DNA from 2 places in the Halalkalibacterium halodurans genome. Region 2 is predicted to be linked to the other one. Evidence: riboswitches for the same ligand, from Rfam matches in the RefSeq annotation. Region 2 holds a riboswitch; the other holds the start of a gene.

Region 1 (4,217 bases), 250 kb from region 2:
CTAGAGCAAAAGCTCGCTGCATTAGGGTCATGGCTGACCATTAAAATCGTTCTTCCACTACTACGATTAATACTCTCCAACTTCGTCATTAACGTTCTTGCGGAGCGTGTGTCCAATGCCCCTGTCGGTTCGTCCGCCAGAACGATATCTGGATCAGAAATCAAACAACGCGCGGCGGCGACCCTCTGCTTTTGCCCACCAGACATCTGAGATGGGAATTTATGAAGAATATCTGCAATATCTAAAATACTTGCCAGCTCATCTAACTTCACACGCGCTTTTGTAAAATCCACTCCATGAATGGCTAATGGTAATAGGATATTTTCTTGTCCCGTTAGATTATCCAGCAATTCAAAGTCTTGAAACAAATACCCGATTCGACTGCCACGATACTTCGCTAAATCCTTACTATCAAACGCACTGATGTTTTTTCCATGTAAAAGAACACGTCCCGAGGTGGGTTTAATAATCGTAGCAATGCAGTTTAATAATGTCGTTTTGCCAGAGCCACTTGGACCCATGATTCCTAAGAATTCTCCTGGGAGAATGTCAAAATTAACACCCTTTAACGCTTTTGTTAGATTGTTTTTCTTTCCGTAGTTTTTTTGTAAGTCTTGAACCTCTAGTAATTTTCCGTGACTGGCCATGTGAAACTCCCCTTTTCTATCATCATTTTCGGAAATCATCATCCACCGGATGGAGCTATTCACATTTTAACCAGTATGACAGACGAAAAACACTTACACCTAATGTAAGGAAAACGGAAGGGTTGATCTAATATTCTTAAAGATTTACGCTATAGAGCTTACAATAAAAAAACGGCCTCATAGAGACATCCTGTCCTAAGAGACCATTCTTTTAAGCATATCTGCTCGAATCATTCGATTTTAAAACGACCCTTCAAGTGACAACTTCTAATGTATTAATCGTCACCCCACGTTGATTAGAGAGAGTCGGTACCTGTAAAGAAGGAATACGGCCTAGCCATCCCAACGATGACTGTTTCTACTGCTCCTTGCCAACATCCTCAATGGCACCAGACACACCAGCTTGCTCAAATGTCGCCATTTCACGTGCAATTCGGATGGCTGACCTTACAATCGGAAGGGCAATGGCCGTCCCGCTTCCTTCCCCAAGACGAAGATTTAGATTGACGAGTGGTGTTAAGCCTAAAAGTTTGTTCACACAGACATGACCAGGCTCCACTGATTGGTGGGATGCAATCAAATAATGCACACATAGGGGTGCGATTCGAACCGCTGTTAGGGTAGCCACAGCCGTGATGAAACCGTCGACTAAAACAGGGATTCGCCATGCTGCTGCGCCTAGTACAATCCCTGCAAGACCTGCTATTTCTAATCCCCCTACTTTGGCTAAAACGTCAATCGGATCTGCTGCGTTGGGCTGGTTGACTTCAATGGCCCGCTTGATCACAGCGACCTTTTTTTCTTTTCCTTCATGACTTAGACCTGTCCCAAAACCAACGATTTGCTCCACCGGTACCTGCTCGAGTGCAGCGAGCATCGCACTGCTTGCCGTAGTATTTCCGATTCCCATCTCCCCAAGCGCTAGCAACTTAGCTCCATTCTGTATAGCTGCCTGTGCAACATCGATCCCTACCTCTATCGCAGCAATGGCTTCTTCTCTTTCCATGGAGGGGCCTTGCGCCATATTATTTGTTCCATGGCGTACGTTTTTGTTGATTAAACCCGGAAGCTGCAACGTGCCATTGACACCAATATCAACAACCTGTACCGAGGCATTTGAGACACGTGACAACACATTGATCGCTGCCCCACCTGTAATGAAATTATGAACCATTTGCTGAGTAACTTCTGATGGATAAGCTGAAACGCCTTCAGCGGCTACGCCATGGTCTGCCGCCATTACGATTACGGTGGCAGGATCAATTTCAGGCTGGGTGTGACCCGTAATGCCCGCTATTTTAATCGCCAATGATTCTAATAAACCTAAACTCCCCAAAGGTTTCGTCAGAGTGTTTAAATGTTGTTCCATTTGTTGCTGTGCTTTTGTGTCCAACCCATTGATTGAACCAATCGTTTCCTTTACTTTTTGCATGATCCTTCCTCCTTTGATGGTAACTCCCGACCACACAAAAAACCCCAGCTTAAATAAGCTGAGGGTATGCCATGCCTCATCAATGACAGCGCATCTTCTTAGGCAGGTCTCCTGGCTCCGATTCATCGCATGCTACACCTTCCCAGTTTCCCAGTGGTATTGTAGCAGCTCCTCGACTACAGTGGCGGGCTCCGCGTCGTTTTAAAACTTCCCTATTCTCCTACAAATGAGGCACCTAAGAAGCCTATTAAACTGTATTACTACACTACAATTAAATCATAAAATCATTCGGTTAACAATCCGTCACATTAGCAAATAGTCCCCAGTTCTGGAATACTCAATAAACCTTCTATTCACTTATCTTGCTAATTAACTTCTGTCGATTTTACATCATTCTCAACCTTGGAAGGAAAAGCCTTTCCGCTTCGTTTAATCTTTTGGTAAAATTTAAAGAGTGGTTAAAAATCGTAAGAGGGAGAATTTAGATGATGACAACCCCTATTTATGTAGTAGACGCTTTTACAAATCAAGCTTTTAAAGGGAATCCAGCAGCCGTCTGTGTTCTTCCTACTTCACGAGATGATATTTGGATGCAGCATGTTGCTTCGGAAATGAATTTATCCGAGACTGCTTTCCTCCACCCTTATCAAGATGGATACTCATTGAGGTGGTTTACACCAAATACAGAGGTCGATTTGTGTGGACATGCGACTCTGGCAAGTGCCCGTATTTTATGGGAACTGGATCACATAAGCGCGGAACAGCCCATTACATTTTATACTAAAAGCGGAATACTTACTGCTAGTAAACGCGGCGAATGGATCGAATTAGATTTCCCATCTGAACAACCAAAACAGGAAAATGTGTATCCTAATGAACTGATTGATGGATTAGGCATTCAACCGTTATATGTTGGCCGAAACCGATTTGATTATTTAATTGAAATAGACTCTGAACAAAGGTTAAAAGAATTAAATCCTAATTTTTCACTATTAGAACAAATCGATACTAGAGGAATCATTGTAACAAGCAAATCGACATCAACTGAATACGATTTTATTTCAAGATGCTTCTTTCCAGCGGTAGGTGTGAACGAGGATCCTGTTACAGGGTCAGCCCATTGTTGTCTAGGTCCATACTGGCAAGAAAAATTAAACAAAAACGAATTTCTTGCCTATCAGGCTTCTAAAAGAGGAGGCATCCTAAAAATCAAATTGCAACATGATAGAGTTTTCTTATTAGGGCAAGCCATCACAGTATTGAGAAGTGAGCTCCTCCTTTAACTCGTAACCTATTCATCCATGAATGATGAGATGATTTAATCATCCGCAAGAATTTAAAAAAGGTAAAAATAGTGCAACATTAGAGGAGTGACAGTGAGATGAAAATAGAGCATGTAGCAATCTGGGTCAAAGATTTAGAAGCTATGAAAACATTTTATGTTAAGTACTTTAATGGACATGCAAACTCAAAGTATCATAATAAAGATAAGAAATTTGAATCTTACTTTCTAACGTTTGACGGGGGTGCACGTTTAGAGATTATGTGTCAGTCAGGTATCGATAAGCCGGATCAGGACGATCGGATGGGTTGGGCTCATATTGCCATTTCTCTGGGGAGCAAGGAGGCCGTCAATCAGATGACAGGCCGCTTACACAATGACGGTTACCGCCTTGTTAATGGTCCTCGTGTTACTGGGGACGGCTATTATGAGAGTGTGATAGAGGATCCTGAAGGCAACTTCTTAGAATTGACTGTGTAAAAAATATCGCGCCCTTTAATGGAGCATCGTTCTTGATTACCGTGCTGCATTGATATTCCCGGCTTAACCGTTCTCCTATAAAAACGTGCATTTCTATAGGAGAACGCCATAAAGGCATGGTTAATCCCTGTAGTGACTTTTCCTTAAAGGGTGATTACCCGATCGCATCGGTCGGCAACTTCAGGATCATGGGTAACGATCACAATCGTCATTCCTTCTTGGTTCAATTGGCATAACAAATCAAGAATGACATTGCGGTTAGCCATATCAAGTGATCCTGTTGGCTCATCAGCTAACAACAAGTCGCACGGCCGTAACAAGAGGCGTGCAATAGCCACACGTTGTTGTTCCCCTCCTGATAGCGAGTGGACTTTTT
Region 2 (4,217 bases):
CTCGGCTATAATGAGACATACCAGACAAAAAAGAGCAGAGACTTCGGAGCTGATTTATTATTTAACGATTCATCTGGAGCACGCACGGTCGTTCAGGCGAAATGTCTATCTGATGCTCTCGGAGTGAAGGCGATCCAAGAAGTTTTTACCGCTAAAGTTTACTATCAAGCGGAAAAGGCAATCGTCATTACGTCAACGGAAACGATCTCGGATCCGTGCAGGCGTCTAGCGTCGGCCGCTGAAGTTAAGCTGATTGAGCGGGAAGCTTTACAGGAAATTATCGCTCTCTTTAAACGAGAGCAAATGAAGCAGGCTCAGGATGTCATAGAAGCACCACCTGAAAAGATCAAAACGACACCAGAGGATAGCTATGTTTATCCTGAACAAGATCAGCAAGTGATCCGAAGTGGAGAGTTTTATTATAAAAAGCCATCGTCATTCTTCAAACGAAGTGGGTAAGAGAAAGAGGGAAAGATACATGAAGCGAATTCCATCGGTTAGAGAGCGGAACATTGTGTTGATTGGTTTTATGGGGGTAGGGAAAACATCCGTTGGGGAACAGCTGGCTAAGCGGTTATTTCGTGATTTTATTGACGTCGATCAGGAAATTGAAAAAACATGGAAAATGAAGATTTCCGATATTTTTCGCTTGAAGGGTGAAGAAGCGTTCCGTAAAATTGAACGGGAAATGACAATTGATTATTGTACGAATACATCACTTAAAGTGATCTCGTTAGGCGGCGGCGCCTACATGCAAGATGCGATTCGCACTGCGTGTCTCGACCATTGCATCGTCATTTATTTAGATTTGTCTTGGTCCTTATGGAAGGAACGGTTAAATGTATTAATAGACAATCGCCCCGTTCTACAAGACAAAAAAGTAGAAGAAATGGAACAGCTCTTTACGAAGCGGCAACCGACCTATCAAAAGAATAGCTTTCAAGTAGAAACAGATGGCCGAGAGGTAGCAGAGATAGTATCCTATCTAGAAGAAGTGATCAAGTTAGGGTGGGAAATTTACGGATCATAAATGATTAATTATACAAATCTATGCATGGGTAATAAGCGTTCAGCAAATCACTAATCTGCGAAACCAAATTAATGATATTAACTGTAAACCAGACCTAGCAAAGGGTTCGTCTCAGGTTCCAATTTGTTCATAAATCGGTTAGAAAATTTTCCTTGCATTTCCGATGTATGTTCTTTACCATACAATATATAGAGTCAAAAGCAATTAAACATTACAATATCTAGTGTTTATGGACGGTAAGGTGCCCGAAGCGGCTTAAAAGGGAATCTGGTGCAAATCCGGAGCTGTCCCCGCAACTGTGAGTGCTACGAACGGAACGATTTGCCACTGTACATCCTCTACTTCTTGAGAAATGTATGGGAAGGCTTCTAAGTAGGTAAAGCACGAGTCAGGAGACCTGCCTTACTTCCACAAGTTTCGCATCTTCGGGGGTTGAGCATGTGAAGCGGCAAGTATAAGGCAGTGCGTGTATTCCGACTGAAAGGGAGGGGGACACGCTTGTGTATTGTACTGTCGTTTCAAGCCTTTCTCTCGAAGGAAGGTTTTTTATTTGGATTGATAGGGAGGAAATAAGATGACGATGACGATTAACAAGGAGCTCCACTGGCAAGAGCGACTGAAAGAAAGGTTTCCGCAACTAGAGGTAGAGGATGTTCTTTCTCAAGGGGCTTCGCTTGAATCGATGCGAATGAAGGCGATGGATGAAATCTCCGCCGAACAGCCGGAGTGGACGTTTATTACTGCACGTATTTATTTGGAAGAGCTGTACAACAGCGTCAAAGAGCAACGAGGGCTGGCGAAACCATATACACAGTTTTACGAACTAATTGAAGTACTTGTAGACAAAGGAATTTATGAAAAGGATCTGCTTAATCGTTATACAAAAGAGGAGATCAATGAACTCGGAGAGCATTTGAATCAAGAAAAGGACGAGCTGTTTACATACATTGGCTTAAAAACATTAGCGGACAGATACCTTGCCCGACTATATGATCGGACGTTGATGGAATTACCACAGGAACGCTTTATGGTCATTGCTATGTCTCTCATGAAAAAAGAAGTAAATAGCCAGCGTCTTTCGTTAGTGAAGGAAGCCTATTGGGCTCTCTCAAACCTCTATATGACAGTGGCGACACCGACATTTGCTAACGCAGGAAAAGCGGTAGGGCAACTCTCCAGTTGTTTCATTGATACAGTGGATGATAGTTTGCGAGGCATTTTTGATAGTTGTACTGATGCTGCGACCGTCAGTAAAAGTGGTGGTGGGCTCGGGATTTACCTAGGAAAAATTCGTGCCAAAGGATCGTCGATTAAAAATTATCAAAATGTGTCATCGGGTGTTTTGCCATGGATGAAACAGTTAAACAATGTGGCGGTGAGCGTTGATCAACTAGGTCAACGACAAGGAGCGATTGCCGTTTACCTAGACATTTGGCATAAAGACATCTTTTCTTTCCTTGATGCGAAACTGAATAACGGAGACGAGCGTCAGCGAACACACGATTTGTTCACGGCCGTTAGCCTTCCAGATTTATTTATGGAGGCAGTGGAAGCTAGAGACAATTGGTATTTGTTTGATCCACACGAAATCCGTCAGAAAATGGGCTTTTCTCTTGAGGACAGCTATGACGAGCAAAAGGGGAGCGGGACGTTCCGCGAGCGTTATGAAGCGTGTGTAAACAACCCAGATTTAAGCCGAACAGAAGTACCAGCGATCGAAATCATGAAACGAATTATGATTTCCCAGCTTGAAACAGGAAGCCCATTCATGTATTACCGCGATGAAGCAAATCGCATGAATCCAAACAAGCATGAAGGCATGGTCTATGGTTCGAACCTTTGTACGGAAATCATTCAAAATATGAGTCCTACGACAGTTGTAGAGGAAAAAACAGAAGACGGAAAAATTTTAATTACGAAGCAACCAGGCGATTATGTCGTGTGTAATTTAAGTTCCTTGTCTCTTGCTCGTGTAGTCGAAGACGATGTGCTTGAAAGGCTCATACCAATTCAAGTACGGATGCTCGATAACGTGATTGATGTGAACCGTATCGAGGTGAAGCAAGCGGAGCAAACGAACCAAAAATACCGTGCGATCGGCCTTGGGACGTACGGCTGGCACCACCTCCTTGCGAAAAAAGGAATTGCGTGGGAATCGGAGGAAGCGATTCGCTATGCAGATGAACTATACGAAACGATTAACTATTTAACCATTCAAGCAAGCATGAAATTGGCAGAGGAAAAGGGAGCGTACCCGATGTTTGCCGGATCAGACTGGGAGACCGGTGAGTATTTTGAGCGGCGTCAGTATACAACTGACAAGTGGACAGAGCTTGCAGAACAAGTAAAAGAAAAAGGACTGCGTAACGGATACTTACTTGCAGTTGCTCCAAATGCGACGACAGCGTTAATTGGCGGAACGACGGCCTCCATTGACCCGATCTTTCAAAAGACGTATGTGGAAGAAAAGAAAAACTATCGCATTCCAGTGACGGCGCCAGACCTTTCGCCAGAGACGACATGGTATTATAAATCTGCGTACCATATTGACCAAACGTGGAGCATTCGCCAAAATGGAGCCCGTCAGCGACATGTCGATCAATCAATTTCGTTTAACCTCTATGTGTCCAATACGATTCGTGCGAAAGAACTGCTGGAGCTCCACTTACTTGCTTGGAAAGAAGGATTGAAGACTACGTACTACCTACGTTCCACTTCAATGGAGATAGAAGATTGTGAAAGCTGCGCAAGCTAAGGAGGATTTTCAAAATGGAGCAGTTACAGAAACGAAAAATTTATGATACAACCGCATCCAATGCATCAACAGGCATTTTAAACGGTAAGAGCTCAAACGTGTTAAACTGGGATGACGTCCGCTTCTCGTGGGCGTACCCTCTCTATAAAAATATGCTCGCTAACTTTTGGACACCATTTGAAATCAATATGAGCCATGATGCCAAGCAGTTTCCTACTCTTACGGAAACGGAACAAGAGGCGTTCAAAAAAATCATTGGGTTGCTAGCGTTTTTAGATAGCGTACAGACCGACTATTCAATGCGAGCAGCAGAATATTTAACAGATTCCAGTCTTGCCGCCCTGATGAGCGTTCTCTCCTTCCAAGAGGTCGTCCATAACCAAAGTTACTCATATGTCTTGTCCAGCTTAGTACCGAAAGCGACGCAAGATG

Evidence for each region. Region 2 has a riboswitch for cobalamin ahead of FED51_RS02815 (ribonucleoside-diphosphate reductase subunit alpha). Riboswitches for the same ligand answer to the same signal wherever they lie in the genome.
Region 1: it holds a riboswitch for cobalamin, as region 2 does, so the genes downstream of both, cobT (nicotinate-nucleotide--dimethylbenzimidazole phosphoribosyltransferase) here and FED51_RS02815 (ribonucleoside-diphosphate reductase subunit alpha) in region 2, are expected to answer to the same signal.

The regions. Positions count from the first base shown of each region.
Region 1 covers NZ_CP040441.1:315,969-320,185, reverse strand. The annotation lists gene FED51_RS01690 (ABC transporter ATP-binding protein) at 1-647, opposite strand, end outside; gene cobT (nicotinate-nucleotide--dimethylbenzimidazole phosphoribosyltransferase) at 1,006-2,079, opposite strand; cobalamin riboswitch at 2,164-2,333, opposite strand; gene FED51_RS01680 (PhzF family phenazine biosynthesis protein) at 2,565-3,362, shown strand; gene FED51_RS01675 (VOC family protein) at 3,461-3,841, shown strand; gene FED51_RS01670 (ABC transporter ATP-binding protein) at 3,985-4,217, opposite strand, start outside.
Region 2 covers NZ_CP040441.1:564,439-568,655, forward strand. The annotation lists gene FED51_RS02805 (restriction endonuclease) at 1-459, shown strand, start outside; gene FED51_RS02810 (shikimate kinase) at 479-1,030, shown strand; cobalamin riboswitch at 1,253-1,449, shown strand; gene FED51_RS02815 (ribonucleoside-diphosphate reductase subunit alpha) at 1,605-3,785, shown strand; gene FED51_RS02820 (ribonucleotide-diphosphate reductase subunit beta) at 3,800-4,217, shown strand, end outside.